DNA from 3 places in the Streptomyces sp. NPDC002156 genome. Region 3 is predicted to be linked to each of the others. Evidence: riboswitches for the same ligand, from Rfam matches in the RefSeq annotation. Region 3 holds a riboswitch; each other region holds the start of a gene.
The links. A riboswitch is a leader RNA that binds a small molecule or an ion and turns the genes downstream of it on or off. The one in region 3 is predicted to bind cobalamin.
Positions count from the first base shown of each region.

Region 1 (10,084 bases), on a different contig from region 3:
CCCTGGCCCGCGTCTACCGGTCCCGGAAGAAACCCCTGCCCGGCTGGGCGGCCGTCCGCCCGGCGACCGAGGGAGGCCCGTCATGAAGGCCCGCCGCCGGTCAGGGTCGCGCCGCGTCGTACGGGCGGGCACGGCACCGTCGTCCCTCGACGGCCTGCTCGCCGCTGTCCGCGCACACCACCCCGAGTCCGACACCGCCCCGGTGGAACGCGCCTATGCCGAGGCTGCCTTCTGGCACGAGGGCCAGCGGCGCCGCAGCGGAGACGCCTACGTCACCCACTGTCTCGCCGTCGCCGCCATCGTCGCCGATCTCCGGCTGCCCCCGCACGTGGTGTGCGCGGCGCTCCTTCACGACGTGCTGGACGACACGGCCTGTCCTCCGCAACGGATCGCCGACCAATTCGGCCCAGAAGTCGCCGACTTGATCGCGGCGGTCGGAGCCGCCGAGGTCTCCTGGTACTGGCAGGACGGCAAGGCCACGATGCCCGCGTCCGATGCCGCCGACCCGTCACCGGCGATGGCCGTGCTGGCCGTCCGACTCGCCGACCGGCTTCACAACATGCGCACCATCACATTCCTGGCCAGGGCCAGGCAGCTTCTCAAGGCCCGTGAAACCCTTGAGGTGTTCGTGCCCGTGGCCTCCGCGGCGGGCCTGGAGACGGTCGGCCGTGAACTGCGGGACCTCGCCTCGGCGGTCCTGCGACCGGCACCGTCGTCCTATGCCGTCACGGGACGGCTCCTGACCGCATGCGCTCTGCTGCTGCCCGCAGGGCAACGCGCACGCTGGCAGGAGGAATGGAGCGCAGACCTGGCCACCCACGCCACCCGCCACGCCCGCACCCGCTTCACGCTCCGCGTCCTGCTGGGCACGCCCCGACTGTCGATGATGCTGCGCCGCCCCTTACGTCAGGAACCGCGATGACGAGCGGGGCGGCGCGACTGGGTGCCGTCCTCGGGACAGTGGCCGCGTTCGTGACGGCCATGGTGCAGGGAGGGCTGACCGCATGGGCGGCCGGAGCACTCGCCGTAGGCGGACTCGCGTTGGTGGCGGCAGTACTCTTCGTCCCCAGCGAGACACCGGCTCGTCGCCTGTGTCGTCTGCTCCAGGCCTGGCAGACCCCCACGGCCGGTGCCGCCGGACCCGAGCCGAGCCGGCGCCCGGCACCACCTTCCGCTCCGCAGGACGGGCTGTGACTGCCGGGACGCTACGACGGGCCGCTGGCAGCCACGCGGTCGGAAGCGGATCACGACGAACGTGGGCGACAGGGCCTCCAGGCGCCGGATCGCCGTCCAGAGCCTGGCCTCGGCCGCCGCACTGCGCGGCGGCATGAACTCGATGGGCCCGTCTTCCGCGATGCCGGTGCCGGGGGAGGACCACAGGGGAGGAGGAACAGAGATGCTCCCCCGCCCGCAGCCCTTCCCCGGCCTAGGGCGCCTGCCGTCAGGGCGCGGAGAGTTCCTCACGGACCGTGCGGGCTGCCGCGACCAGGTGTTCCAGCGACGCGCGGGTCTCGGGCCAGCCGCGGGTCTTCAGGCCGCAGTCGGGGTTGACCCAGAGGCGCTCGGCTGGGATCGCCTTGAGGCCGGTGCGGAGCAGGTCGGCGGCCTCCTCGGTGCTCGGGACGCGCGGGGAGTGGATGTCGTAGACGCCGGGTCCGGCCTCGCGCGGGTAGCCGTGGGCGGCGAGTTCGCGGGCGACCTGCATGTGGGAGCGGGCGGCTTCCAAGCTGATGACGTCGGCGTCCAGGTCGTCGATCGCCTGGACGATGTCGCCGAACTCGGCGTAGCACATGTGCGTGTGGATCTGGGTGCCCGGCCGGACACCGCCGGTGCTCAGCCGGAACGCCTCCGTGGCCCAGACCAGGTAGGCGGAATGGTCGGCGGCCCGCAGCGGCAGCGTCTCGCGCAGGGCGGGCTCATCCACCTGGATGACCGAAGTCCCGGCTGCCTCAAGGTCGTTGACCTCGTCACGCAGGGCGAGGGCGACCTGGCGGGCGGTGTCGCCGAGAGGCTGGTCGTCGCGGACGAAGGACCAGGCCAGCATGGTGACCGGCCCGGTGAGCATGCCCTTGACCGGGCGTGAGGTGAGGGACTGGGCGTACGTCGTCCAGCGCACCGTCATCGGTTCGGGGCGGGAGATGTCGCCGGCCAGGATCGGCGGGCGGACATAGCGGGTGCCGTAGGACTGCACCCAGCCGTGCCGCGTCGCGAGGTACCCCGTCAGTTGCTCGGCGAAGTACTGGACCATGTCGTTGCGTTCGGGTTCGCCGTGGACGAGGACGTCGATGCCGGTCTTCTCCTGGAAGGCGATCACCTCGCCGATCTCCGTCCTGATGCGATCCTCGTACGCCGCCTGGTCGATCCGGCCCGTCCTCAAGTCGGCGCGGGCGGTGCGCAGTTCGCCGGTCTGCGGGAAGGAGCCGATGGTGGTGGTCGGCAGCAACGGCAGGCGCAGGTGCGCGCGTTGGGTCCTGGCACGCTCGCCGTAGGGCTGTGAGCGGCGGGCGTGGGCGTCCGTGACGGCGGCCGTACGGGCCCGTACGGCGGGGTCGCGGGTGATCGGCGAGGTGGCCCGGGCGGCCAAGTCAGCGCGGTTGGCGGCCAGTTCGCCGGTGATCGCGTCGGTGCCCTGGGAGAGGCCCTTGGCGAGGGCGACGATCTCGGCGGTCTTCTGCCGCGCGAAGGCCAGCCAGCGCAGGATCTGCGGATCGATGTCCTGCTCCAGGGCCGTGTCGAGCGGCACGTGGAGGAGGGAGCAGGACGCCGACACGTCGACCCGGTCGGCCAGGCCGAGCAGGGTGCCCAGCGTCGACAGCGACTTCTCCAGGTCGTTGACCCAGATGTTGCGGCCGTTGACGACCCCGGCGATCAGACGCTTGCCGGGTAGCCCGCCCACGGCCGCGAGGGTGTCGAGGTTGGCGGCCGCGGCGTCGGTGAAGTCCAGCGCGAGTCCGTCGACGGGCGCCTTGGCCAGGACGGGCAGGGCGTCGCCGAGCCGGTCGAAGTAGGACGCGACCAGCAGCTTCGGCCGGTCGGTGAGCCCACAGAGGTCACGGTAGGCGCGGGCGGCGGCGTTCAGCTCGGCCGGAGTGCGGTCCTGGACCAGAGCCGGCTCATCGAGTTGCACCCACTCGGCGCCCGCCGCCCGCAGATCGGCGAGGACCTCGGCGTACACCGGCAGCAGCCGGTCCAGGAGCGTCAGCGGGTCGAAGCCGGCGGCGACACCGGGCGCGGGCTTGGCCAGCAGCAGATAGGTGACGGGACCCACGAGGACGGGGCGGGCGGCGAGGCCCAGCGCCAGGGCCTCGCCCAGCTCGGTGACCTGCTTGGCCGAGTCGGTCGTGAAGACCGTGCCCGGGCCCAACTCCGGGACGAGATAGTGGTAGTTGGTGTCGAACCACTTGGTCATCTCCAGCGGCGCCACGTCCTGCGTGCCCCGCGCCATCGCGAAGTAGCCGTCCAGCGCGTCGGCCTCGACGGCCGCGCGGTGGCGTTCCGGGATCGCGCCGACCATCACGGTCGTGTCGAGGACGTGGTCGTAGTACGAGAAGTCGCCGGTCGGGACCTCGTCGATGCCGGCGTCGGCGAGCCGGCGCCAGTTGGTGGCGCGCAGCTCGGTCGCGGTGGTGCGGAGGGCGTCGGCGCCGGAACGGCCCTTCCAGTAGCCCTCGATGGCCTTCTTCAGTTCCCGGTTCGGGCCCTGACGGGGGTAGCCGTACACGGTGGACCGTGCTGCCGCGGCTGCGGACTTCGCTGTCACGGAAATCTCCTTCGCGAGATATCTCCCTGGGATCCCGGGACGGGACGAGGGCGCGAAGGGAACGACACACCGGGCGGACGCACGACGGCCGTCCCACCGGATATGTACGCCGACCCGCCCACGAGGTCACCGGGATGTCCGCGCACGAGTGCTTCGTACGCGGGCAACGGGCAGGTCTTCGGACTCGCGAGCACGCCCTCCGACCGGAGGACACCTACTGGCCGTCGCTTCCCAGACCCTGTTCACCGGATCCAGTGCGTATGACGGCGGTCGTTCTCGCTCACCGCTGCGGGGCAGTCCCGGATTCCCACCGGGTTCCCTCTTACGACGCATCCCGCCTGGCGGACGGGGCGAACCAGCTGCACGGACCAGCCTAAGGGGCAGCACCCGGGCGCGGTGGATCACGTCCGGCATATGTGACGTGCACCATACGGCTGCCCCGGAACCCGGCCCACATCCGGTCCGACTACTCAACCGGTACGGCGCGATCCGAGCGACGTCGTACGACGTGACTTGGAGACGCGGTTGATGGACGAGTCCCGGCAATCCTCCTTATCCAGTGCGGGTGCGGTCCTGCGGAGAGCGGCGCCCCCGCCCGCACTCTGCGGCTTCCTCCTGCTGCTGGCCCTGATCTTCACGGTGTCCTACGCCGCCGGGACCGCCTCCGGACCCGTCGCGCCCGGCATGCATGACACCGGCACAGGCACGGGCGGCGGCGGTACCGGCGAGATCGACGACCTGGACGACATGGGCGACATGGACATGAGCGGAGGAGGCAACTGATGGGTGCCGAACCCACGACCGTCCTGGTGACCACCGATCTGACCGTCGGCGGCATGACCTGCGCGGCCTGCGTCACCCGCGTCGAGAAGAAGCTCGGCAGGCTGGACGGCGTCACGGCCACCGTGAATCTCGCCACCGGGCGGGCCCGGGTGAGCCACCCTGCGGACGTCAGCCCCGACGAACTCGTCGCGACCGTGGAGAAGGCCGGCTACACGGCCGCCCTCCCCGAACCGCCCAGGAAACGGCAGGCCACGGACGACGGTGAGCCAGAGGAGACGACGCGCGAACGGGACCGGCTGGCCGTGACGGCCCTGCTCGCGGTGCCCGTGCTGGTCCTGTCGATGGTGCCCGCGCTCCAGTTCAGCAACTGGCAGTGGCTGTGCTTCGTACTGGCCGCGCCCGTCGCCGTGTGGGGCGCCTGGCCCTTCCACGAGCGGGCGGTACGGGGACTGCGGCACTCCGCCGCGACCATGGACACCCTGGTCTCGCTGGGCGTCGTGGCGTCCTTCGCCTGGTCGGCGTACGCGCTCTTCCTCGGTGGTGCCGGCGCCCCCGGCATGCGGATGCCGTTCACGCTCCTGCCGTCCGCCTCCGACGGCGTCGCCCACATCTACCTCGAAGCGGCTGTCGGCGTACCGCTGTTCGTGCTCGCGGGCCGCTTCCTGGAGGCGCGGGCCCGGCACGGGACCGGGGCGGCACTGCGGTCGCTGGCCAGGCTCGCCGCCAAGGAGGTGTCGGTCCGGGAGGACGGCGGCTCCGAACGGCTCGTCCCCATCGAGGAGTTGACGGTCAGTCAGGTCTTCGTCGTGCGGCCGGGGGAGCGGGTCGCCACCGACGGCGAGGTGGCCGAGGGAAGTTCGGCCGTGGACCTGTCCCTGGTCACGGGGGAGAGCGAACCGGTCGAGGTCGGGCCCGGCTCGGCCGTGGTCGGCGGTGCCGTCAACGCGGGCGGGCTGCTGCTCGTACGCGCAACGGCCGTCGGCGCCGACACCCAACTCGCCCGCATCACCCGGCTGGTGACAGAGGCTCAGGCCGGCAAGGCGCGTGCCCAGCGGCTGGCCGACACGGTGGCCGGTGTCTTCGTGCCCGTCGTGCTGGCGCTGGCCGCGACCGTGCTCGGGTTCTGGCTGGGCGCCGGGGCCGATCCGCAGGCGGCGATCACCGCGTGCGTGGCCGTCCTGGTCGTGGCCTGCCCGTGCGCGCTGGGCCTCGCGACCCCGACCGCGCTGATGGCCGCGACCGGCCGGGGCGCTCAGCTGGGTGTCCTCGTCACCGGTCCGCAGGCGCTGGAGGGGCTTCAGCACATCGACGCCGTCGTCCTCGACAAGACCGGCACGCTGACCTCGGGACACATGACCGTCGCCCGGGTCACCGCCGTACCGGACGGGCTCGGACGCGACGAGTTGCTGCGCCTGGCGGGGGCCGTCGAGTCGGGCTCGGAACACCCGCTGGGCCGGGCTGTCACCGCGTACTCCCGGCGGGAGTCGGGTGAGCAATGGCTGCCGGAGGTGAGTGACTTCGGTGCCCTGCCGGGGCGGGGTGTCCGCGGCCGGGTCGAGGACCGGCTGGTCGAAGTCCTCGCGCCGGACGACGAGTTGCCCGCCGCGCTCGCCGATGCTCTGGCCGTGGCCGAAGCCGCCGCCCACACCCCCGTGCTGGTCCGGGTGGACGGTACGTCCGAGGCGCTGATCGAGATCGGTGACGTCGTACGACCCGGCAGCTACCGTGCCGTCGAACGGTTGCGGCGCCTCGGTGTGCACCCCGTGCTCGCCACCGGCGACCGCGAGGCGCCCGCCCGTGCCGTCGCGTCCGCCCTGGGCATCGACGAGGTGCACACCCGCCTCACACCCGAGGGCAAGGCCGAACTCGTCCTGGACCTCCAGGAACAGGGCTACCGGGTCGCGGTCGTCGGGGACGGCGTGAACGACGCCGCCGCGCTGGCCGGCGCCGACCTCGGGATCGCGATGGGCAGCGGTACGGACGTCGCCATCGGGGCCGCCGACGTCACGCTGGTGCGCGGAGACATCGAGGCCCTCGCGGACGCGGTCCGGCTCGCCCGGCGCACGCTGGGCACGATCCGCGTCAACCTGGTGTGGGCCTTCGGCTACAACGTCGTCACCGTCCCGCTGGCCATGGTCGGTCTGCTCAACCCGATGCTCGCCGCGGCCGCCATGTCCGCCAGCTCGGTGCTCGTCGTCGCCAACAGCCTGCGGCTGCGCGCCTGGCAGCCCTCACCCGCCTCCCGGAGACACACCCCATGAGCGACCGATCCCCTTGGCGGCCGACGCGCCGTCGGCTCACCGACGCCCTGCTCGCCGCGCTCGCGCCCGTCGGCGTGTGCGGCCTCGCCCTCGGCGGTCTGAGCACCTGGACGGCGTACGGCAACGCCGGCACCCCGCCGCGCGTCGCGGTCACCGAGGGCCGGATGTTCCTGCCCACCGGAGACACCCCGGAGACGGCGGCCTTCTTCCGGATCGTCAACAGCGGGGGATCGGCCGACCGGTTGCTGAAGGTGACGTCCGCCGGGGTCGGGAAGGGGGCCCTCACCCTCAGCCGCCACCTGATGACCGGCGCGCGCACCGCTTCCGCGGAGACGGTGACCTCGGCCGAGATCCCCGCCGGAGACCGCCTCGCCATGTCCCCGGACGGCCTCGACGTGATCGTGCCGGTCAGGGCCGGCTGGCAACCCGGTGACCTCGTCTCCTTCACCCTGCACTTCGAGCACAGCGGAGCGGTGAGGACGCTGGCGGTGGTGGTCCGCCCGGGCGAGGACGGGGCGTAACTCCGGTTCCCGGCCTCAATGTTCGCCCACGGTCCTGGCTGGTTCCCGTCAAGTGCCGTCGCAGCAAAGGAAAATGGGCCGTGGACGCGGGAACTCGAACCCGCTCGCGGCCGACTACTGGTTCGGCAGGGCGTCCTGTCACCCGCCGGCCACCGTGTGCAAGAGGAAGGTTCTGGACAATGCCCGGAAAATAGCCGCGACTTTGCCCGGTATTCCTGAAGTCCGCTTTTCGTCAGTCGCCATTCGGTGGTCGCCGACTGTCGGATTTCAGTGCTGCCCTGAATTATCGTGAACGCCCGTAGTGCGTCGAGAAGTTGGGCATTCCCAAGCCCGATCCGTGCTGCTACGGTGACTCGAAATTATCGACCTGTTGAATTCCGTCACCCGGAATTCCGAATTCTGTGCTCCCGAGGAGGTGATCGATGATGTCCGCGACAGATCCGGAAAAGGCCTCGCTCCGAAAGCCGCTCGGTCTTCCTCTGCTCGTTCTGGCATCGGCGCAGCTGGTCATCTCGCTCGACTACAACATCGTGTATGTCGCCCTGCCCGACATCGGCGCCGGACTGGGGTTCTCCGACCACGACCTGCAGTGGGTGGTGAGCGCCTACGTCGTGGCCACCGGAGGTTTCCTGCTGCTGGGCGGCCGAGCGGCGGACCTGCTCGGACGACGCCGTATGTTCGTCCTGGCGGCGCTGCTGTACGCGGGGTCGTCCCTGGTGGGCGGACTGTCCCAGACGCCCGGCCTCCTGGTCGCCGTCAGGGCGGTCCAGGGCATCGGCGGGTCCCTGCTGTTCCCGGCGACGCTGTCCCTGATCACCACCTTGTACGACGAAGGGCCCGACAGGAACCGGGCGTTGGCGGTGTGGGGCGCTGCCGGGGCCGGCGGCCTCTGCTTCGGGTCCCTCCTCGGCGGGGTCCTGGTGGAGGCGTTCGGCTGGCCGTCGGTGTTCTTCGTCAACGTGCCGATCGCCGGAGTCCTCGCGGTGGCCGGGTGGCTGCTCTTCCCGGCGGACGGACCGTGGGACCGTACGCGGCACTTCGACGCGGCGGGCGCGCTGACCGCGACCGGTGGAACCACACTCCTGGTGTTCCTGCTGGTCCAGGCTCCCGCCGAGGGCTGGGGCACACCGGTGGCCCTCACCAGCGCGGGGCTGTCCGTCTGCCTGCTGACGCTCTTCGCCGTCGTGGAGCGCCGCTCCCGTGAACCACTCGTACCGGCACGGCTGTTCGCCCACCGGGGCCTGCTGGTGGCGATGGGGGTGACCGCGCTGTTCAGTGCCACGTTCAGTTCGGTGCCGTACTTCCTGACGCTGTACTTCCAGACCGTCCACGGCTACAGCGCTGTCGCGACCGGGCTCGCGTTCCTCGTGCCCGCCGTGGTGGTGGCCGCCGGTACGCAGGCCGGCGAACGGGCCGTGTCCGCGTTCGGCGTGCGCCGCATGCTGGTCGGCGGCATGGCGCTGGGCGCCGCCGGAGCCGGAGCCCTCGGTCTGGGCCTCACCTCGGACGGCTCGTATCCCGCACTGCTGCCGGGGATCGTGCTGCTGAGCCTCGGCCAGGGCGCCGTGTGGACGGGGATGTGGATCGCCGCGTCCGCCGGGGTGGCAGCCGGCGACCAGGGCATCGCCTCGGGACTGGCATCGACGACCCTGCAGGTGGGCGGCGCGGTGGGCCTCGCGCTACTCGTGGCGGTCGCCGGGGGAGTGGGGCAGAGCGCCACGGGGGCTGAGCTCCTCGACGGCATCCGTACCGCCGTCTTCGCGACGGCGGCGGGCATCGGTTGCGGGGCGATCGCGTTGGGCGTGTTCGGGGGTACGGCCTGGGGTGGCCGGGGTGGCCGGGGTGGCCGGGGTGGCCGGGGTGGCCGGGGTGGCCGGGGTGCGCGGGGCGGCCGGGTCGGCCGGAGTGCCCGGGTTGGGCGGGGTGGCCGGGCTGCCAAGACTTCCCGGACCAGCGGGCCTTAGGCCCTGCCTTCCCGACCGCCCTGCTCGACTTTCCCGTCTGCCCGTCTGCCCGTCTGCCCGTCTGCCCGTCTGCCCGTCTGCCCGTCTGTCCGTCTGCCTCGCCCGCTTACCGCTCGCCCCGCTTGCTTGCCTCGCTTGCCCGCTTGCCTATCCCGCCCGCCCTGCTTGCTTCGCCCCCGCTCCGCTTCCCCGCTCGTCTGTTTCGCCCGCTTGCCCGCCCCGCTCACCCCCCTCCCGACCGACCTCCCTGCTCGCCTGCCTTGCCCGCTCGCCTACTTCGCCCGCCTGCCCCGCTCGATGGCCTCGCCCCACTTGCCCGCTCGCCCGCCCCACTTGCCCGCCCGCTTGGTTGCCTCGCCCGCCCCGCCCCACTTGCCCGCTCACCTCGCCCGCTTGCCCTCCCGCCGCCCCGCTTGCCCCTCCCGCCTTCCCGACCGCCTCCCGTGCTCGCCCCCTTCCCTTCCTGACCTCCCTTCCCGACCTCCGTTCCCGTGTCCGGGCCCCCGGTCCGTCCTCCGTCATGCCAGGAGAACCCCCATGTCCACTACCGCCGCCGGTCTCCACGCCCCTCCCGCCGCCGTCCTGTGCGGGCTGGGCGGATGGGTGCCGTCCCGGGTGGTGACCAACGAGCAGCTCGCGCGTCGGCTCGACACCGACGACGCGTGGATCCGGTCCCGGACCGGGATCCGCCGGCGGCACGTCGTCGACCCCGGCCAGGCCACCTCGGACCTGGCCGTCGAGGCCGGCCGCCGTGCTCTCGCCGCCGCCGCGACGGACCGGGTGGACGCCGTCGTC
Region 1 is NZ_JBSFDA010000004.1:25,073-35,156, forward strand. It holds gene ACWCRB_RS03195 (PadR family transcriptional regulator) at 1-86, shown strand, start outside; gene ACWCRB_RS03200 (HD domain-containing protein) at 83-922, shown strand; gene ACWCRB_RS03205 (hypothetical protein) at 919-1,194, shown strand; gene metE (5-methyltetrahydropteroyltriglutamate--homocysteine S-methyltransferase) at 1,442-3,760, opposite strand; cobalamin riboswitch at 3,913-4,135, opposite strand; gene ACWCRB_RS03215 (hypothetical protein) at 4,289-4,543, shown strand; gene ACWCRB_RS03220 (heavy metal translocating P-type ATPase) at 4,543-6,804, shown strand; gene ACWCRB_RS03225 (copper chaperone PCu(A)C) at 6,801-7,325, shown strand; gene ACWCRB_RS03230 (MFS transporter) at 7,751-9,289, shown strand; gene ACWCRB_RS03235 (beta-ketoacyl-ACP synthase III) at 9,827-10,084, shown strand, end outside.
Region 1: it holds a riboswitch for cobalamin, as region 3 does, so the genes downstream of both, metE (5-methyltetrahydropteroyltriglutamate--homocysteine S-methyltransferase) here and ACWCRB_RS27690 (ribonucleoside-diphosphate reductase subunit alpha) in region 3, are expected to answer to the same signal.

Region 2 (10,084 bases), on a different contig from region 3:
AGCGCTGTACGTCGTGCAGCGAGCGGATGGCCATGGTGCCGTGTGCGGCGAGGGTGACGCGTTCGTGGTTGAGCTGGTTGGTGATCAGCCGCCAGCCCTGGTTCTCCTCGCCGACGCGGTGGGCGACGGGGACGCGGACGTTCTCGTAGTAGCTGGCGGTGGTGTCGTGCGAGGCGAGGGTGCGGATGAGGGTGCAGGAGTAGCCGGGGTCGGTGGTCGGCATCAGGAGCATGGTGATGCCCTTGTGCGGCGGGGCGTCCGGGTCCGTACGGACGGCGAGCCACACCCAGTCCGCCGTGTCGCCGTTCGTCGTCCAGATCTTCTGGCCGTTGACGACGTACTCGTCGCCGTCCCGTACCGCGCGCGTCTTCAGGGCGGCCAGGTCGGTGCCCGCCTCCGGCTCGCTGTAGCCGATCGCGAAGTCGATCTCACCGGCCAGGATCTTCGGCAGGAAGTACGTCTTCTGCTCGTCACTGCCGTACCGCATGATCGTCGGTCCGACGGTGTTGAGCGCCATGAGCGGCAGCGGTACGCCCGCCTGGGCGGCCTCGTCGAAGAAGATGAACTGTTCCATCGGGGTCAGCCCGCGTCCCCCGTACTCCTGCGGCCAGCCGACGCCGAGCCAGCGGTCGGCGCCGAGGCGGCGGATGGTGTCGCGGTAGAAGCGCTTCTGGGCGGCCGGGTCGCCGAACCGCGAGTAGGCGCGGTCCGGCACCAACTCGGCGAAGTAGGCACGGAGTTCGGTGCGCAGTCGCTGCTGCTCGGGCGTGTATTCGAGATGCACGGCGCCTCCTGCTGGCTCCCCTGGGCCGGACCTGTCGGCGCACACGGTAGAACGTGTTCCAGAAATTGGGAATGGCGGTGCGCGTACGGGTGGGTGCACACATGCCTGAGGGGGTCCCGGACGTCCGGGACCCCCTCACGGCTGGAGCCGCGAACTGCTCAGTGCGCCACAGGAGTTGCCTGCGACTCAGCGCCGCTCGCGCCGACGGCCGCCGTCGCCCTCGGCACCAGCAGCCGTTCCGCCAGCAGGCCGAAGACCAGGCCGAACGCGGTCCACATGGTCGTCTGGATGGCGAGGGTCGCCACGCGGTACTGCCACAGCAGGCTCGCGGAGAAGCCTTCCGGGACCTCGTTGGTGAACGACGGGAGGAACGCGTACGCGAGTCCGACGGCCAGGACGAAGAAGGCGCCCGCGGCGAGGGTCGCGTTCCAGTTGCCCAGGCTCGGCGCGAGCCGCTTGCCCAGGATCACCGCGCCGACGGCCAGCAGCACGCTCAGCGCGACCATCAGGAAGAACAGCGCGGTGCGCTGGTTGAGGGTGTTCTCGTCGCCGACGGCGGGCGGGTTGGCGGGGTACTTGAGGAACGGCACGACGTACACGGCGAGCAGCCCGGCCCCCGCGAGGAGCAGCGCGGTCGCGCGCGGCCCGAAGCGGCCGACCCGGCCGAGCGCGAAGCAGTACGCGAGGGCGGCGATCCCGCCGAACGCGACGCCGTAGACGAGGACACCGGTGCCCAGGCCCGCGGTGGACTGCAGGGCGCGGGAGACGAGTTCCTCGCCGCCGTGCTCGTGCGCGGCATGCGCCTCCTCGAAGGCGATGGCGTCGTCGACGAGCGGCTCGGCCAGGAGGTAGGCGACGACCCAGGCGAGCGCGCCCGCGACAAGGCCCGCGAGCATGCCGCGGACCAGGAGGTTTCTGACAGTGGTGGAGTTCATCGGCTCGTACGTTTCCCTGTCGTCGTCAGTGGCAGGGGAAGCCGAGGAGGTGACGGGCGTCGTGCACCCATTCGTGCACGCCCTCGCCGGACACCAGGGAGGTGGCGCCCTGTTCGGCGCCGACGAAGTAGAGCAGTACCAGCATCAGTACGCCGAAGAAGACCGCCCAGGGGGCGATCGCCCCGATCGGCAGCTTCGCGGGTACGGCGGTGGGGGCAGCGGTCGGCTGAACGGCGGACTGTGCCATGACAGGACCTCCTGGGGGAACTCGCGTCCCGTATCGGTGGTGCGGAGGACGACAGCCACGGGTCTGACTTGCCCCCGGACCGCACCGGGCAGGGTGCGTACGGGGCTTACAGTGGCGCGACCGTGCCGGATTCCCACCGGCTTCCGTCGAACTGTCGTCAATATCGACGAGAACGTACCGCGAAGCGGGGATCCGGCCAAGGGCGCATGGGACGGCGTACGGCGCTCCGGTGCGCCGTACGCTGCCTCAAATTCCGTACATGACAACGACATTGGGGCGGGAATGAGCAGCGCGGGAGCGATTGGATGACGAGCCGAGTGATGTTGATCTCACCGGCGATCAGCGCGGCCCTGCGGGAGGCCCGGTTCGACGACGACTGTTCCCTGGACGAGTCGGGCCTGCGGCTCGCCCGGGCGGCGGCGGGGACGCTGCCGCCGGTCTCCCGGGTCTGGGTCTCCCCCACCGCGCGCTGCCGGGAGACGGCTCGGGCACTGGGCCTCGACTCCGTGTCCGTCCCCGGCCCGGCCGGCCTGGACGCGGGACGCTGGCGCGGTGCGACCCTCACCGAGGTGACGGAGAAGGAACCCGAGGCGCTGGCCCAGTGGCTGACGGACCCCCAGTCGGCCCCGCACGGCGGCGAGTCGGTCCACGCGCTGTGCGACCGGGTCGCACGCTGGCTGGACGACACGGCGGCCCAGGTCGCGGGCCGCTCCGTCGCGGTCGTCGAGCCGGAGGTCGTACGGGCGGTGACGGTACGGGTGCTGGGGGCGCCCGGGTCGGCGTTCTGGCGGATCGACGTTCCGCCGTTGACGGCAACGGAGTTGAGTGGTCGGGCGGGGCGCTGGAACGTACGGGTGGGGTGGCGGCTCGGGGCGCCGCACGGGGAGTACGAGGAGTAGCGGGAGTGCCGGACGAGGGCTCTCTCAGGCGCCACCGTCGCGCACGGCCCCCGGCGTCCCCAGCGTCCGGATGAAGTCCGCGCACGCCTGTGCGCACTCGCGGCATGCCTTCGACGCGTCCTCGGCTCCGAGGTGGTCGTCGAGGATCTGGGCGGTCTCCAGGCAGACCGTGCGGCACCAATCCAGTTGGACGCGGAGCGCGGCCTCGTCCTGGGGTGCCTGTTCGGAGAGCAGGCGGCAGGTCGCGTCGCACACTTCAGCGCACAGGATGCCCTTGCGGCGTGCGAGGGCGTCGTCGGCGGATCCGTCCGGGTCGACGTAGCTCGCGCGCAGTGCGGCCGCCCGTGCGCACTCGGTGCATGCCTGGGCGCAGACGAACCGGTCCTCCAGGAACCGGAAGAGTTCCTCTTGCGAAGGCGAAGACGTATGCGTAGTCGTAGGGGTCACTTCGATCGGGTTGCCGCAACCGGCCCCGACAAACCCGGCCATGCCCTTCCGGGTCAGGTGTCGTAGTCGACGGTCAGGGTCTCCGAGACGGGGAACGACTGGCAGGTCAGGACGTAGCCCGCGGCGACCTCGGCGGGTTCCAGGGCATAGTTGCGGCGCATGTCCGCCTCGCCCGAGGTGACCAGGGCCCGGCAGGTGCCGCAGACGCCGCCCTTGCAGGCGAACGGCAGGTCGGGGCGGGTGCGGGCGGCCCCGTCCAGGACGGTCGTCTCCCGGGACAGCGCGGTCGTCGTGGAGCGGCCGTCGAGGGTGATCGTGACCCGGCTCACCGGACCCTCCACCGCAGCGTCCGTGTGCTGGACCTCGTGGAGCGGCTGATCGTCGGCGTAGAAGAGCTCCTGGTGGACGCGGCCCGCGGGCACGCCCAACTCGGCCAGCAGTTGCTGGGCGTCGCGGACCATGCCGTGCGGTCCGCACAGCCACCAGTGGTCGGTGCCGGGCACGTCGACAAGGCCGGAGAGCAGCGCGGTGAGCCGTTCGGCGTCCAGGCGGCCGGAGAACAGCTCGGCCTCGCGCGGTTCGCGCGACAGTACGTGCCCCAGCTGGAAGCGCGTACGGTACAGGTCCTTCAGGTCCGCGAGTTCGTCGGCGAACATCACGGTGTCCGTACGCCGGTTGCCGTACAGGAGGGTGACCTGTGAGCGGTCGTCGGCGGCCAGGATCGACTCGGCGATCGACATCATCGGGGTGATGCCGGAGCCCGCCGCGATCAGGACATGGCGGCCGGGTGCGGTCAGGTCGGGGGTGAAGGCGCCGGTCGGGGTCATCACGTCGAGCACGTCACCGGGGCGCACCTCGTCGACCAGCCAGGACGAGAACAGGCCGCCGGGCACCACCCGTACGCCGATGCGCGGCTGCTCGCCGGCCGGCGAGCAGATCGAGTACGACCGCCGCTCCTCGTGCCCCTCGAACTCCCGGCGCAGGGTGAGCGACTGCCCGGGCGCGAAGGCGTACTCGGCGGCCAGGCCGTCCGGCACCTCGAAGCCGACGGTGACGGCGTCCGCGCACAGCCGTCGTACGTGGGTGACCTTCAGGGCGTGAAAGACCGGGCGGCGACGGGCTGTTGCCGCCGGGACGGTGACCGGGGAGACGGTCGCGGCCATCAGATCTCCTTGACGTACTCGAACGGCTCGCGGCAGGCGCGGCAGCGCCACAGGGCCTTGCAGGACGTGGCGGCGAACCGGGAGGTCTCCTCCGTGTCCGCCGAGCCGCAGCGGGGGCAGGGCACTGTGCGGCGGGTGGGCAGCAGCGAGAGGGCGACCGGGCCGTGGGGTGCGGCGCCGGGCGGGGCGATGCCGTGCTCGGTGAGCTTGCGGCGGCCCGCCGGGGTGATCCAGTCGCTGGTCCAGGGCGGATCGAGGACGGTACGGATCTCCACGCGCGCGTACCCCGCTGCCCGTAGCCGGGCGGCGACGGCGGCGCGCATCTCGGCCATCGCCGGGCAGCCGGAGTAGGTCGGCGTCAGGCTCGCGACGACCGTGCCGTCCTCGGTCAGTTCGACGCCCCGCAGAACGCCCAGGTCGGCCAGGGTGAGCATGGGCAACTCGGGGTCCGGCACCTGGGCGGCGATCCGCCGAGCGCGCCGGGCATCGAGCAGGGTGCTCACCATGTCGCCTCCGGGTGGGCGCGGGCCACGCTCTGCAACTCGGCAAGGAGCGGGGCGAGATGCTCGGTGTGCTCGCCGCCGCGGCCCGATCCGGGCAGCGGCCGGTACACCGGCATGGGCAGTCCGGCGGCGTCGGTGACCTGACGCAGGACGACGACGACCTCGTCCCGTACGTCGTACGCCGTGAACAACTCACCCAGGTACGGGGCGACCTGCTCCTGGGCCCGGCGGATCCGCCGATGCGACTCGTCCGTGCCGTCCCCCAGGCGCACCGCCCACTCGGCGGCGTACTGCCGGTGGTAGGCCAGCTCCTTCGCGCCCTTCGCGGCGATGGCCGCGAGCACGGGGTCGGGGTGCGACGCCAGCCGCTCGAAGTGCGCGAGCCGCCAGCTGGAGAGCACCAGCAGTCGCACGATCGAGAACGCGAAGTCCCCGCCCGGGAGCTCGGCCAGGCGTACGTTGCGGAACTCGTCGGCGTCCCGGAAGTAGGCGTAGGCGTCCTCGCCGCGGCCTGTGCCGTCGACCTGGCCGGCCCGGGAGTAGAGCAGGCGCGCCTGGCCGAGGAGGTCGAGGCCGATGTTGGCCAGGGCCACCTCCTCCTCCAGTTCGGGGGCTCGGGTCACCCACTCGCCGAGTCGCTGGGCCGAGACCAGGGCGTCGTCGGCCAACACCAGGCAGAGGGCGGCCAGTTCGCCGCGGTCGACGCCCTCGGGCACGGTGGTGTCGACCCCGTGCAGGGGGTCCTCGAAGCCGGTGCCATAGGCCCAGCGGGTGTCGTCGTCGTGCCCCTCCGCGAGGGTCATGTAGACGTGGTCGTCACTCATGCCCTCTCCTTCAGATGTGCGGGACGTCGTCGGGGATGTCGTAGAAGGTCGGGTGGCGGTAGACCTTGTCGGCGCTGGGGGCGAAGAACGGGTCCTTCTCGTCGCGCGAGGAGGCGGCTATGTGCTCGGAGCGCACCACCCAGATGCTCACGCCTTCGTTGCGCCGCGTGTACAGGTCCCGCGCGTGGGTGAGTGCCATCCGGTCGTCGGCCGCGTGCAGCGAGCCCACGTGGACGTGGTTCAGGCCGCGCTTGCCGCGCACGAACACCTCGTACAGCGGCCACTCGTTCGAAGAGTTCGAAGACGTCCCCTCGCTCATGCCACTGCCTCCTTCGCGGTCCGCGCGCGCTGCTTGGCGGCGTGCGCGGTGGCCGCCTCACGGACCCAGGCGCCGTCCTCGTGTGCGGTCCGGCGCCGCGCGACCCGTTCCGTGTTGCAGGGGCCGCCGCCCTTGATGACGCGCATCAGCTCGTCCCAGTCCGGGGTGCCGAAGTCGTGGTGTCCGCGCTCCTCGTTCCAGCGCAGTTCCGGGTCGGGCAGGGTCACGCCGAGCTTGTCGGCCTGCGGGACGGTCATGTCGACGAAGCGCTGGCGCAGTTCGTCGTTGGTGTGCCGCTTGATCTTCCAGGCCATGGACTGCGCGGAGTTGGGCGAGGCGTCGTCGGGCGGGCCGAACATCATCAGGGAGGGCCACCACCAGCGGTCGACGGCGTCCTGGACCATCTCCCGCTGTGCCTCCGTACCGCGCATCATCGTCATCAGCAGCTCGTAGCCCTGCCGCTGGTGGAAGGACTCCTCCTTGCAGATGCGCACCATCGCGCGCGCGTAGGGCCCGTACGAACTGCGGCACAGGGGTACCTGGTTGCAGATCGCCGCGCCGTCGACGAACCAGCCGATCACGCCGACGTCGGCGAAGCTCAGCGTGGGGTAGTTGAAGATCGACGAGTACTTCTGGCGGCCCTCGATGAGCCGCTCGGTGAGGTCCGCGCGGTCGGCGCCGAGTGTCTCGGCGGCCGAGTACAGGTACAGGCCGTGCCCGGCCTCGTCCTGGACCTTCGCGAAGAGGATGGCCTTGCGGCGCAGCGAGGGCGCACGGGCGATCCACTCGCCTTCCGGCTGCATGCCGATGATCTCCGAGTGCGCGTGCTGGGCGATCTGCCGGATCAGCGTCTTCCGGTAGCCCTCGGGCATCCAGTCGCGCGGCTCGATCCGCCGGTCCCGCGCGATCGTCGCCTCGAAGTGCTCACCGAGCGGCCCCTCGGCAGTCTCCGCGGCACCGCCCGTGTCCGAGGCGGCGGAGTGTGTCGTCGTCATCGCTACCCGCTCCCCAACCGACCATTCGTTCGGTACCCAGTGTGACGACTTTTCCGCGCCCGCACAAGCCGTCTCTCGCGGGGCTCCCGTCAGTGCGACTCCCGGCTCACCTCCGAGCCGCTGGACCCGATGAGAAAGTCCAGGTCGGCGCCCGTGTCGGCCTGCTGTACGTGGTCGACGTACAGGCGTTCCCAGCCGCGCCGGGGGTTGGCGAAGCCGGTGACGGTGGCCGCGTTGGGGGTCCTGCGGGCGAGTTCCTCGGCGGGTACGTCGACGTCCAGGCGCCGGGCCTCGACGTCCAGGTCGATGACGTCACCGGTGCGGACGAGGGCGAGCGGGCCGCCTGCCGCCGCCTCCGGGGCCACGTGCAGGACGACGGTGCCGTAGGCGGTGCCGCTCATCCGGCCGTCACAGACCCGGACCATGTCACGGACGCCCTGTTCGAGCAGTTTCTTCGGCAAGGGCATGTTGGACACCTCGGGCATGCCCGGGTAGCCCTTGGGCCCGCAGCCGCGCAGGACGAGCACGGAGTCGGCGTCCACGTCGAGGTCCGGGTCGTCGATACGGGCGTGGAAGTCCTCGATCGAGTCGAAGACGACCGCCGGACCCCGGTGGCGCAGCAGGTGCGCGGAGGCCGCCGCGGGCTTGATCAGCGCTCCGTCGGGGGCGAGGTTGCCGCGCAGGACCGCGATACCGCCCTCCGCGACCAGCGGTTTCTCGCGGGTACGGATGACCTCGGCGTCCCAGATCGGCGCATCGTCGAGATGGTTCACCAGCGGTTCCCCGGTGACCGTGAGCGCGTCGGGATCGAGCAGGTCACGGACCTCGCGCAGGACGGCGGACAGGCCTCCGGCGCGGTGGAAGTCCTCCATGAGGAAGCGGCCGGCGGGCTGGAGGTCCACCAGGACGGGGACGCGGGAGCCGATCCGGTCGAAGTCGTCGAGCGACAGGTCGATGCCCAGGCGTCCCGCGATGGCCAGCAGGTGCACGACGGCGTTGGTCGATCCTCCGATGGCGGCCAGGGCGACGATGGCGTTGCGGAAGGACGCCTTGGTCAGGAAGGTGCCCGGACGGCGGTCGGCGGCGACCATGTCCACCGCCAGCCTGCCCGTGCCGTGGGCCGCCTCCAGCAGGCGGCTGTCGGGCGCCGGAGTACCGGCCACCCCGGGCACGACCGTGCCCAGCGCCTCGGCGACCAGGGCCATCGTCGAGGCGGTGCCCATGGTGTTGCAGTGCCCGCGGCTGCGGATCATCGCCGACTCGGACCGGGTGAACTGCCCCTGGGAGAGCGTGCCGGCCCGTACCTCCTCCGACAGCCGCCACACATCGGTCCCGCAGCCCAGCGGCGTACCCCGGAAGGTCCCGGTCAGCATCGGCCCGCCGGGGACGACCACCGCGGGCAGGTCCACCGAGGCGGCGGCCATGAGCAGCGACGGGATCGTCTTGTCGCAGCCGCCCAGCAGCACGACGCCGTCGATCGGGTTGGCCCGCAGCATCTCCTCGGTGGCCATCGCGGCCATGTTCCGCCAGAGCATGGCGGTGGGCCGTACCTGGGTCTCCCCCAGCGACACGACCGGCAGGTCCAGGGGGATGCCCCCGGCCTCGTACACACCGTTGCGGACGGAGGCGGCTACCTCGTTCAGATGCGCGTTGCAGGGGGTGAGGTCCGAGGCGGTGTTGGCGATGGCGATCTGCGGTCTGCCGGTGAAGGCGTCGTCCGGTGTGCCCCGGCGCATCCAGGCCCGGTGGATGTAGGCGTTGCGGCCCTGCCCCTCGTACCACTGTGCGCTGCGAAGCTTCACCGTCGACCTTTTCCAGTAATTGGATTAGTGGTCTACTCTTCGGAACCTCATGGAGCAATGGAGCATAGGCAGATGCACGACGGCCCGTCAGCCCCCGTGACCGAGGAAGTCGCCGGTGGCGACGGTGACGCCGCGCGGCTCGTGGGGTCGGACCGGGTGCTCGCCGTCCTCAAGGAGCTGGCGCGGTACCCCGACGGCGTGGGTCTCGAGGAGCTGACCCGGGTGGTCGGCAGCCCCAAGCCGACCGTGCACCGGGCGCTGGGAGCCCTGCGGCGGGCCGGACTGGCCGACCAGGGCGCCCGAGGTCGCTACGTCCTGGGTGACGAGTTCCTGCGGATGGCCTTCGCCCATCACGAGGACCGCCCCGAGCACGTCCGGATGCGTCCCGTGCTCGACGCGCTGGCCGACCGGTTCGGCGAGACGGCGCACTACGCGGTCCTCGACGGCCGCGAGGTCGTCTACCGCGCCAAGGTCGATCCGCCGGAGGGTGCCGTCCGGCTCACGTCGACAGTGGGTGGCCGGAATCCCGCCCATGCCACCGCCGTCGGAAAGGCGCTGCTCGCCCACCGGTTGACGTCGGTGGCGGAGGTCGAGGCGTGGATCGGCGAGACGCCCCTGGTCCGTCACACGCCTCGGACGCTGTCCACGGCCGCCGACCTGTACGAGGACCTGCGTGTCACCCGCGACCTGGGGTACGCCGTGGACGACCAGGAGAACGAGGCGGGCGTCAACTGCCTCGCCCTGCCCGTGTACGCGACCTCTCCGACGACTCCCTCCGGCGCGGTGAGCGTCAGCGCGCTCACGTACCGGACGCCGCTGCGCACTCTGGTCGAAGCAGTCGACGAAATCCGGGAGTTGCTCGGCCCCTTGGGCGAGCCGCACCGATGAGCCACCAGCAGAACCCCCGTCCACACCGCCCTACCGGTCGAACTGGAGACTGACCCCATGTACCTCATGCGCATCGGTGCCGCGGGCGCCGAGAAGCCCGTCGCCCGCGTCGACGACGAGACGTACGTCGACCTCTCCGACACCGTCACCGACTTCGACGAGGCGTTCTTCGGGTCGGGCGGCCTCGACCGTGTCCGTCCCGTCGTGGCCGAGCGGACGGCCGCCGGGCAGGTGACCCGGTTCGCCGGGGAGCGGATCGGCGCCCCGATCGCCCGTCC
Region 2 is NZ_JBSFDA010000044.1:13,072-23,155, forward strand. It holds gene ACWCRB_RS19690 (acyl-CoA dehydrogenase family protein) at 1-784, opposite strand, end outside; gene ACWCRB_RS19695 (CbtA family protein) at 943-1,719, opposite strand; gene ACWCRB_RS19700 (CbtB domain-containing protein) at 1,745-1,966, opposite strand; cobalamin riboswitch at 2,004-2,136, opposite strand; gene ACWCRB_RS19705 (histidine phosphatase family protein) at 2,272-2,865, shown strand; gene ACWCRB_RS19710 (ferredoxin) at 2,890-3,312, opposite strand; gene paaE (1,2-phenylacetyl-CoA epoxidase subunit PaaE) at 3,366-4,475, opposite strand; gene paaD (1,2-phenylacetyl-CoA epoxidase subunit PaaD) at 4,475-4,981, opposite strand; gene paaC (1,2-phenylacetyl-CoA epoxidase subunit PaaC) at 4,975-5,802, opposite strand; gene paaB (1,2-phenylacetyl-CoA epoxidase subunit PaaB) at 5,813-6,121, opposite strand; gene paaA (1,2-phenylacetyl-CoA epoxidase subunit PaaA) at 6,118-7,116, opposite strand; gene ACWCRB_RS19740 (IlvD/Edd family dehydratase) at 7,206-8,918, opposite strand; gene ACWCRB_RS19745 (IclR family transcriptional regulator) at 8,976-9,806, shown strand; gene ACWCRB_RS19750 (fumarylacetoacetate hydrolase family protein) at 9,864-10,084, shown strand, end outside.
Region 2: it holds a riboswitch for cobalamin, as region 3 does, so the genes downstream of both, ACWCRB_RS19700 (CbtB domain-containing protein) here and ACWCRB_RS27690 (ribonucleoside-diphosphate reductase subunit alpha) in region 3, are expected to answer to the same signal.

Region 3 (10,084 bases):
CCCCGCGCGACTACCTCTCCACGTTCATGAAGATCGGCACGATCGGGCTGCTCGCCCTGGGCGTTCTCGTCACGCTGCCCACGCTGAAGATGGACCCGGTGACCGACTTCGCCTCACGCGGCGACGGGCCCGTCTTCGCGGGTTCGCTCTTCCCGTTCGTGTTCATCACCATCGCCTGCGGGGCGCTCTCCGGCTTCCACTCCCTCATCTCCTCCGGTACGACGCCGAAGATGATCCAGAAGGAGACGCAGGTCCGGATGATCGGGTACGGCTCCATGCTGATGGAGTCGTCCGTCGCCGTGATGGCGCTGATCGCCGCCTCCGTCATCGACCCGGGGCTGTACTTCGCGATGAACGCGCCCGCCGGGGTCATCGGCACCAGCGTGCAGTCGGCGTCGGAGGCGGTCGCGAACCTCGGGTACACGATCTCGCCGGACGCGCTGGCCAAGGCGGCCGAACAGGTCGAGGAGGCAAGCCTGTTGTCGCGTACGGGCGGTGCGCCGACCCTCGCGGTCGGGGTCTCGGAGATCTTCTCCAAGGTGACCGGGGACGGGCTGCGCGCGTTCTGGTACCACTTCGCGATCATGTTCGAGGCGCTGTTCATCCTGACCGCGCTGGACGCGGGCACACGCGTGGGCCGGTTCATGCTCCAGGACATGCTGGGCAACCTCTACAGGCCCTTCAAGAACGTGAGTTGGAAGCCCGGACTCGTCATCACCAGCGCGATCGTGTGCGCGCTGTGGGGCTACTTCCTCTGGGTCGGCGTGCACGAGCCGCTCGGCGGGATCAACCAGCTCTTCCCGATCTTCGGCATCTCCAACCAGCTGCTCGCGGCGGTCGCGCTGGCGGTCTGCACGACGCTGCTGGTGAAGTCCGGACGCCTCAAGTGGGCCTGGATCACCGGGATTCCGCTCGCCTGGGACGCGACGGTGACCCTGACGGCCAGCTGGCAGAAGGTGTTTTCCAGCGATCCGCGCGTCGGCTTCTTCAAGCAGCGGTCGGTCTACCAGGACGGTATCGACCGGGGCGAGGTCCTGGCGCCGGCCAAGAGCATGGACGACATGCGCACCATCGTCACCAACTCGACGGTGGACGGCGTCCTGTCCGCCGTACTCGCGATCCTGATCGTCGTCGTGATCGTGGACGCGGCCCGGGTCTGTATCCGGCATGTGCGCCGGCCGGCGCTGTCCTCGCTGAGCGAGGCGGCGTACGTCGAGTCGAAGATCGTCGCTCCGGCCGGGCTGTTCCCGACCAAGGAGGAGCGCGAGGAGGAGAAGGAGGAGGAGCGCCGTGCGGTCGTCGGCAGTGCTGCGCCGGGCTCGTCGGGCGATTAGAGGAGTGCGCTGGTACGTACGGGAGTTGACCGACGAGTCGGCGTACGAGCGGTATGTCTCGCATGTCCGGTCGGGGCACGGGGAGCAACCGGTGCCCACCCGGCGGGAGTTCGAGCGGATGCGTACGGAACGACAGGAAAGGGATCCCCGGCAGGGGTTCCGCTGCTGCTGACCCTCCACCGCTGACACACACCCCTCACCAACAGGCGTTATCCGTTATACGGACGGGGGTTCCATAAAGCGAAACCGTCCCCTAGATTTCCTGCGCGTTGCACAAGTGATCACAGGAAATCAGCGTGGGGACGGAGCCTTGGTATGTCAGAAGCGCCTGAAGTGAACCCACCGGTGGTGACACCGGTCCGTGTCGTCATCGGGCTCTGCCTCTTCGCACCCTTCGTCGCGATGCTGTGGGTGGGTTCGTACGCGAAGATCGAACCGACTCTTATCGGCATACCGTTCTTCTACTGGTACCAGATGCTGTGGGTGGTCATATCCACCGCGCTGACGATGACCGCGTACCAGCTCTGGCAGCGTGACCAGCGCGCCCGCGCCGCCGTGTCCTCGGGCTCCGCGAAGGGCGGTGCGGACGCGTGAACGACGGCGTGAACGGCGTGGCACTCGCCGTCTTCATCATCTTCTTCCTGGCCGTCACGATCATCGGGTTCATGGCCTCGCGCTGGCGCAGGGCCGAGAACGAGAACAGCCTCGACGAATGGGGCCTGGGCGGACGGTCGTTCGGCACCTGGGTCACCTGGTTCCTGCTCGGCGGTGACCTGTACACGGCGTACACCTTCGTGGCCGTACCCGCGGCGATCTACGCGGCGGGCGCGGCCGGCTTCTTCGCGGTGCCGTACACGATCCTCATCTACCCGCTGATGTTCGTGTTCCTGCCCCGTCTGTGGTCGGTCTCGCACAAGCACGGGTACGTCACCACCTCGGACTTCGTGCGCGGCCGGTTCGGCTCGAAGGGGCTGTCGCTGGCGGTCGCGGTCACCGGCATCCTGGCGACGATGCCGTACATCGCGCTCCAACTGGTCGGCATCCAGGCCGTCCTGGATGTCATGGGCGTCGGCGGCGGCGAGGACACCAACTGGTTCGTCAAGGATCTGCCGCTGCTGATCGCGTTCGGTGTGCTGGCCGCGTACACGTACTCGTCGGGGCTGCGGGCTCCCGCGCTGATCGCGTTCGTGAAGGACGCGCTGATCTACCTCGTCATCGCGGTCGCGATCATCTACATCCCGATCAAGCTGGGCGGCTTCGACGAGATCTTCAAGGCCGCGGGCGACGCCTTTTCCCAGACCAACCCGGCGACCGGCAACCCACGCGGCGCGCTCGCTCCGGGCGAGGCCTCGCAGTGGACGTACGCCACGCTGGCGCTCGGCTCGGCGCTCGCGCTGTTCATGTACCCGCACAGCGTGACGGCGGTGCTGTCCAGTCGCAGCCGTGACGTGATCCGGCGCAACTCCACGATCCTGCCGCTGTATTCGCTGATGCTGGGTCTGCTCGGACTGCTGGGCTTCATGGCGATCGCGGCCGGAATCAAGGTCACCAACGGGCAGTTGGCGATCCCGCAGCTGTTCGAGAACATGTTCCCGGCCTGGTTCGCGGGTGTCGCCTTCGCGGCGATCGGCATCGGGGCGCTCGTCCCGGCGGCCATCATGTCCATCGCGGCGGCGAACCTGTTCACGCGGAACATCTACAAGGACTTCCTGAAGCCCGACGCGACTCCGGAGCAGGAGACCAAGGTCTCCAAGCTGGTCTCGCTGTTGGTGAAGGTGGGCGCGCTGGTCTTCGTCCTGACCATGGACAAGACGGTCGCGATCAACTTCCAGCTCCTGGGAGGTATTTGGATCCTGCAGACCTTCCCGGCGCTGGTCGGCGGTCTGTTCACCCGCTGGTTCCACCGATGGGCGCTGCTGGCCGGGTGGGCGGTCGGCATGCTGTACGGGACGCTGGCGGCGTACGGGGTCGCGTCTCCGACGCAGAAGCACTTCGGGGGGAGCGCGAAGGAGATTCCGGGGATCGGGGAGATCGGGTACATCGGGCTGACGGCGTTCGTGCTGAATGTGGTCGTGACGGTGGTGCTGACGTTTGTGTTGAAGGCGCTGAAGGCTCCGGAGGGCTTGGACGAGACGACGGCGTCGGACTACACGGCCGACGCGGGGGATCCGGGGGTGGTGGTGGAGTTGCCGCCGGCCACTGCGGGGGCCGCCGCGCACTGATGGCTCCGCCGGGTGCGCGGTTCTTTGTCTGCGGCCCGGTGGGGGCTTGTCGCGCAGTTCCCCGCGCCCCTTTCGGGGCGCTGCAGCGCACGCGACTTCACCGGAACCGCCCATGCGATGGGGCGCGACAGTGGGCCGCCGGATTTAATCGGCGGTCCGTTGTCGTACCCCTCCGGCACACTCCACTCATGGACATTTTGATCAGGCGGGCCCTTCCCGAGGAGTACGAGGTGCTCGGGGAGATCACCGCGGAGGCCTATCTCCGGGACGGGCTGCTCGACTTCGGGGAGAGTGACGGGTATCTCGTCGAGCTGCGGAACGTCGGGAAGCGTGCCGCCGCTGCCGAGGTGCTGGTGGCGGTCGCCGACGGGCGGCTGCTCGGCGGGGTGACCTTCGTGCCGGCCGGCGGGCCCATGTCCGACATCGCGCGCGAGGGCGAGGCCGAGATACGGATGCTGGCGGTCGCGGAGGAAGCACGCGGCCGGGGTGCCGGTGAGGCGCTCGTGCGGGCCTGTGTCGAGCGGGCCCGGGGCGTCGAGGGGTGTGTGCGCGTCGTCCTGTCGACCCAGAGCGCCATGCGCACCGCGCACCGGATCTACGGGCGCCTGGGCTTCGTACGCGCCCCGGAGCGCGACTGGAACCCGATTCCCGACCTCGACATGAGCCTGCTCGCCTACGAGCTGACGCTCTGACAGCACCGGTCGCTCCACCCACCGAAGCCGACACGACACAACATGTGGGGGTGCCTTCAGGGCCCGGCACAAGATGTATGCTCATGCTCGCTGTCGCCGCAGGGGAATCCGGTGCGAATCCGGAACTGTCCCGCAACGGTGTACACGTGCGCATTCGTGCCCTGATAGCCCTGGCACGGCTGCGCGCGTGTCCAGTCCGAGGACCTGCCGACGGTGTGCCCGGCCGACCGGTCCGGGCGCCTGACGTCCGGGCCTCGTGGAGTGGGCCGGTGGACGCGCGCGTACCCGTAAGGCGTCCGTGTGCCCCGCTGCCCTCCGCCAGGCCCCGTGCCGAGCGAGGGAGAGCCCCCACGTGACCATCGCGCCAGCCGAACCGGCTTCAGCGACCCCAGTGGCCCGAGTCGAGACGGACGGTCCCGGAGCCGCGCTGCTGCGGACCCTGACCGAGCTGACCGCCGACCTCCCCGACGCCGACCCCGGCCGGGTCGCCGCCGCCGCGTTGCGCGGCCGGTCCTCGCGGGCCGACGAGTCGGAGCTGCGCGAGCTGGCCACCGAGGCGGCGGCCGGCCTCATCTCCGAGGACCCCGCCTACTCCCGCCTCGCCGCCCGGCTGCTGACGGTCAGCATCGCCGCCGAGGCCGCCTCGCAGGGCGTCACGACCTTCTCGGAGTCGGTCGCGGTCGGGCACCGGGAAGGCCTGATCGCCGACCGCACCGCCGAGTTCGTACGGCTGCACACGGACCGTCTGAACACCCTGATCGACGTCGAAGGCGACGACCGCTTCGGGTACTTCGGGCTGCGGACCCTCCACAGCCGCTACCTCCTGCGCCACCCGATCACGCGCCGGGTCATCGAGACGCCCCAGCACTTCATGCTGCGCGTCGCGAGCGGGCTGGCCGATGACACTGTGCTTGATTCAGAAACGGGCGTCCGCGCATTCGACGAAGTCGCCTCGCTCTACCGGCTCATGAGCCGCCTCGACTACCTCCCCTCCTCCCCCACCCTCTTCAACTCCGGTACCCGGCACCCCCAGATGTCGTCCTGCTACCTCCTCGACTCCCCGATCGACGAGCTGGACTCCATCTACGACCGCTACCACCAGGTCGCCCGCCTCTCCAAGCACGCCGGTGGCATCGGGCTGTCGTACAGCCGGATCCGCTCGCGCGGGTCCCTCATCCGCGGCACCAACGGGCACTCCAACGGCATCGTGCCGTTCCTGAAGACGCTGGACGCCTCCGTCGCCGCCGTGAACCAGGGCGGCCGGCGCAAGGGTGCCGCCGCCGTCTACCTGGAGACCTGGCACTCCGACATCGAGGAGTTCCTGGAGCTGCGCGACAACACGGGTGAGGACGCCCGCCGTACGCACAACCTGAACCTCGCGCACTGGATCCCCGACGAGTTCATGCGCCGGGTGAACACGGACGCGCTCTGGTCGCTGTTCTCCCCCGCCGACGTGCCCGAACTGGTCGACCTGTGGGGCGACGAGTTCGACGTCGCCTACCGCAAGGCCGAGGACGCCGGGCTCGCCCGCAAGACCATCCCGGCGCGGGATTTGTACGGCCGCATGATGCGTACGCTCGCGCAGACCGGCCAGGGCTGGATGACCTTCAAGGACGCGGCCAACCGCACCGCCAACCAGACGGCCGAGCCGGGCAACGTCGTCCACTCCTCGAACCTGTGCACCGAGATCCTGGAGGTCACGGACGACGGGGAGACGGCGGTCTGCAACCTGGGGTCCGTGAACTTGGGCGCGTTCGTCGACCAGAAGACCGGCGACCTCGACTGGGAGCGGCTGGACGAGACCGTCCGCACCGCCGTCACCTTCCTCGACCGGGTCGTCGACATCAACTTCTACCCGACCGAGCAGGCCGGCCGGTCGAACGCGCGGTGGCGTCCCGTCGGGCTCGGCGCGATGGGTCTCCAGGACGTCTTCTTCAAGCTGCGCGTCCCCTTCGACTCGCCCGAGGCCAAGGCCCTCTCCACGCGGATCGCCGAGCGGATCATGCTCGCCGCGTACGAGGCCTCCGCCGCCCTCGCCGAGCGCAACGGCCCTCTGCCGGCCTGGGAGAAGACCCGTACGGCCCGTGGTGTGCTCCACCCCGACCACTACGACGTGGAGCTGAACTGGCCCGAGCGCTGGTCGGCGCTGCGGGAACGTATCGCCGCGACCGGGATGCGCAACTCGCTGCTCCTGGCGATCGCGCCCACCGCCACCATCGCGTCGATCGCCGGTGTGTACGAGTGCATCGAGCCGCAGGTCTCCAACCTGTTCAAGCGCGAGACGCTGTCCGGCGAGTTCCTCCAGGTCAACTCCTACCTGGTGCAGGAGTTGAAGGACCTCGGCGTGTGGGACGCCCGCACCCGTGAGGCGCTGCGCGAGTCGAACGGCTCGGTGCAGGAGTTCGCCTGGATCCCGGCCGACGTACGCGCCCTGTACCGCACGGCGTGGGAGATCCCGCAGCGCGGGCTCATCGACATGGCCGCCGCCCGGACCCCGTTCCTGGACCAGGCCCAGTCCCTGAACCTGTTCCTGGAGACGCCGACCATCGGCAAGCTCTCCTCGATGTACGCGTACGCCTGGAAGTCGGGTCTGAAGACGACGTACTACCTGCGCTCGCGCCCCGCGACCCGCATCGCCCGCGCCGCACAGGCGCAGGCCCCGATCCCCGTGCAGGCCACGGCTGACGAAGACGCCGTCGCCTGCTCCCTTGAGAACCCCGAGTCCTGCGAGGCCTGCCAGTAATGTCCAGCGAAGCCAAGAACCTTCTCGACCCGGGCTTCGAGCTCACCCTGCGCCCCATGCGCTACCCGGACTTCTACGAGCGCTACCGGGACGCCATCAAGAACACCTGGACCGTCGAGGAGGTCGACCTCCACTCGGACGTCGCCGACCTGGCGAAGCTGTCCGAGGGCGAGCAGCACATGATCGGCCGGCTGGTCGCGTTCTTCGCGACGGGCGACTCGATCGTGGCGAACAACCTCGTGCTGACGCTGTACAAGCACATCAACTCGCCGGAAGCGCGGCTGTATCTGTCGCGCCAGCTGTTCGAGGAGGCCGTGCACGTCCAGTTCTATCTGACGCTGCTCGACACCTATCTCCCCGACCCGGAGGACCGGGCCGCCGCCTTCGACGCGGTGGAGAACATCCCGTCCATCCGCGAGAAGGCCGAGTTCTGCTTCAAGTGGATCAACGAGGTCGAGAAGCTGGAGAGCCTGCAGACCCAGGCCGACCGCCGCCGCTTCCTCCTCAACCTGATCTGCTTCGCCGCGTGCATCGAGGGCCTGTTCTTCTACGGGGCCTTCGCGTACGTCTACTGGTTCCGCAGCCGGGGTCTGCTGCACGGTCTGGCCACCGGCACCAACTGGGTGTTCCGCGACGAGACCATGCACATGAGCTTCGCGTTCGAGGTGGTCGACACCGTCCGCAAGGAGGAGCCGGAGCTGTTCGACGACCAGCTCCAGCAGCAGGTCACCGACATGATCCGCGAGGCGGTCGAGGCGGAGTTGCAGTTCGGCCGCGACCTGTGCGGTGAGGGCCTGCCGGGCATGAACACCGAGTCCATGCGCCAGTACCTGGAGTGTGTCGCCGACCAGCGCCTGGCCCGGCTGGGCTTCGCCCCGGTGTACGGCTCCGAGAACCCCTTCTCCTTCATGGAGCTGCAAGGGGTCCAGGAGCTGACCAACTTCTTCGAGCGCCGCCCGTCGGCGTACCAGGTGGCGGTGGAGGGCTCGGTGTCGTTCGACGACGAGTTCTGACACCGACAGCCGGTCGAGGTCACGCCGCCCGGGCCACGTCCTGGGCGGTGATGGCCCGGCGGGCCGAAGTGTCCTGAGCCTGGCGGTCCTGCTGGGCCTTCCGGAGCTGACGGTCGATGCGCCGGTCGTGCGCGAGGCCGATCAGGGACGGGAAGGCGAGGGCCACGAAGACCGCGACGACGACGAGTATTCCGACGATGTTGTCCGTTGCTGTGTTCATGGACATCAGTCTCGCGCCGAATACTCCTGACCGTCAGTGGCAGGACTGCCGCACACCCTCGATTTCCTGCCAATGCCGAGGCACACTGGCAGCATGCTGGAAAACGTGGCCGTCGTGCTGCTCGACGGAGTGCATCCCTTCGAACTCGGTGTCGTCTGCGAGGTCTTCGGCCTCGACCGCAGCGACGAGGGCCTGCCCGTGTACGACTTCGCGGTCGCCTCGGCCGAGGGCCCGACGCTGAGCACCCACGCGGGCTTCTCGGTGCAGCTGGACCACGGCCTTGAGCGGCTGGAGAGCGCCGACCTGATCGCCGTACCGGCCGGGCAGACCTATGCCGACCGGGAGTACCCGCCGGAGCTGCTCGACGCGCTGCGGCGGGCCGTGGAGCGCGGGGCCCGGGTGCTCAGCGTCTGCTCCGGGGTCTTCGTGCTCGCCGCCGCGGGCCTGCTGGACGGCCGACGGTGCGCGGTGCACTGGCGGCACGCGGACGAGCTGGCCCGGCGCTATCCGCGCATCGAGGTCGAGCCGGACGTGCTGTACGTCGACGCGGGACCGGTGATCACCTCCGCCGGTACGGCCGCCGGGATCGACGCCTGTCTGCACATCGTGCGTGAGGAGCACGGGCCCGAGGTCGCCAACTCCATCGCCCGCCGGATGGTCGTACCGCCGCACCGGGACGGCGGGCAGGCCCAGTACATCGAGCGGCCCCTGCCCCGGTCGCGGTGCGACACCGTGGGGTCGGTGCTGGTCTGGATGGAGCGCCATCTCGACGAGGAGGTGACCGTCGAGCAGCTCGCCGAGCGCGCCCACATGTCGCCGCGCACCTTCGCCCGCCGCTTCCAGCAGGAGACCGGCACCACGCCCTACCGCTGGATCCTGCGGCAACGCGTGCTGCTGGCCCAGCAGTTGCTGGAGGCGACGGACGAGACGATGGACGCGATCGCCTGGCGCACCGGTTTCGGCAACGCGGCGGCGCTGCGCCACCAGTTCGTACGGTCGCTGGGGACCACCCCGCAGGCGTACCGGCGTACGTTCAAGGGCCCGGAAGCCGCCTGAACGTACGCCTGTTGCCTTGCCCGGGCGCCTTCAGCGGGGTATCGCCCGCAGCAGCAGCCGGTCCGGGTGCAGGGTGATGCCCACGCGGACCGCGTCGCGTGAACCGGGCACCCGTTCGAAGCGCCACTTCCTCGCCAGCTCAGCCGTGAGAATGGTGAGCATGGCCATCGAGAAGTGGTCGCTCGGACACTTGCGGTTGCCCACGCCGAACGGGGTCATCGCGTACTTGGGCAGACTCCTGGTGCGTTCCGGAAGCCAGCGGTCGGGGTCGAACTCGGTGTTCCGCTCGTACGAACGCGGATCGCGCTGGATCGCGTACGGGCTGTACACGAGATCGGCACCGGCCGGAATCCGATAGCCGCCCAGCTCGGTCTCGGCCACCGCCCGCCGGGTCAATATCCATACGGGCGGCTGCAAACGCATCGTCTCGACGAGGACATTGTTCGTGTGCGTCAGCTTGCGGACGTCCGCGAATGCGACCGCGCGGTCGCCCCCGACCGATTCGGCCTCCTCGGCCACCTTGTCGGCGTGGTCCGGCTGTTCGGCGAGGACCTGGAGCAACGACATGATCGTGGAGGCGACGGTTTCGGCGCCCGGGGTGACAATGGCGACGACCTGATCGTGGATCTCCTGTTCGCCTATGGGGTCGCCATTCTCGTCCTTGGCCGACAGCAACGCCGTCAGCAAATCGTCCGGATTTTGACCGGATGCCCGGCGCTCGGCCACGATCTCGTCGACGACGAGATGCATATCGGCCAGGGCTCGGTTGAATTTGCGGTTGCCCGGCAGCGGGAGCCGGTAGAG
Region 3 is NZ_JBSFDA010000076.1:18,484-28,567, reverse strand. It holds gene ACWCRB_RS27715 (carbon starvation CstA family protein) at 1-1,334, shown strand, start outside; gene ACWCRB_RS27710 (YbdD/YjiX family protein) at 1,309-1,506, shown strand; gene ACWCRB_RS27705 (DUF3311 domain-containing protein) at 1,650-1,928, shown strand; gene mctP (monocarboxylate uptake permease MctP) at 1,925-3,556, shown strand; gene ACWCRB_RS27695 (GNAT family N-acetyltransferase) at 3,745-4,248, shown strand; cobalamin riboswitch at 4,326-4,474, shown strand; gene ACWCRB_RS27690 (ribonucleoside-diphosphate reductase subunit alpha) at 4,601-6,991, shown strand; gene ACWCRB_RS27685 (ribonucleotide-diphosphate reductase subunit beta) at 6,991-8,004, shown strand; gene ACWCRB_RS27680 (hypothetical protein) at 8,024-8,224, opposite strand; gene ACWCRB_RS27675 (GlxA family transcriptional regulator) at 8,318-9,280, shown strand; gene ACWCRB_RS27670 (bifunctional albaflavenone monooxygenase/terpene synthase) at 9,311-10,084, opposite strand, start outside.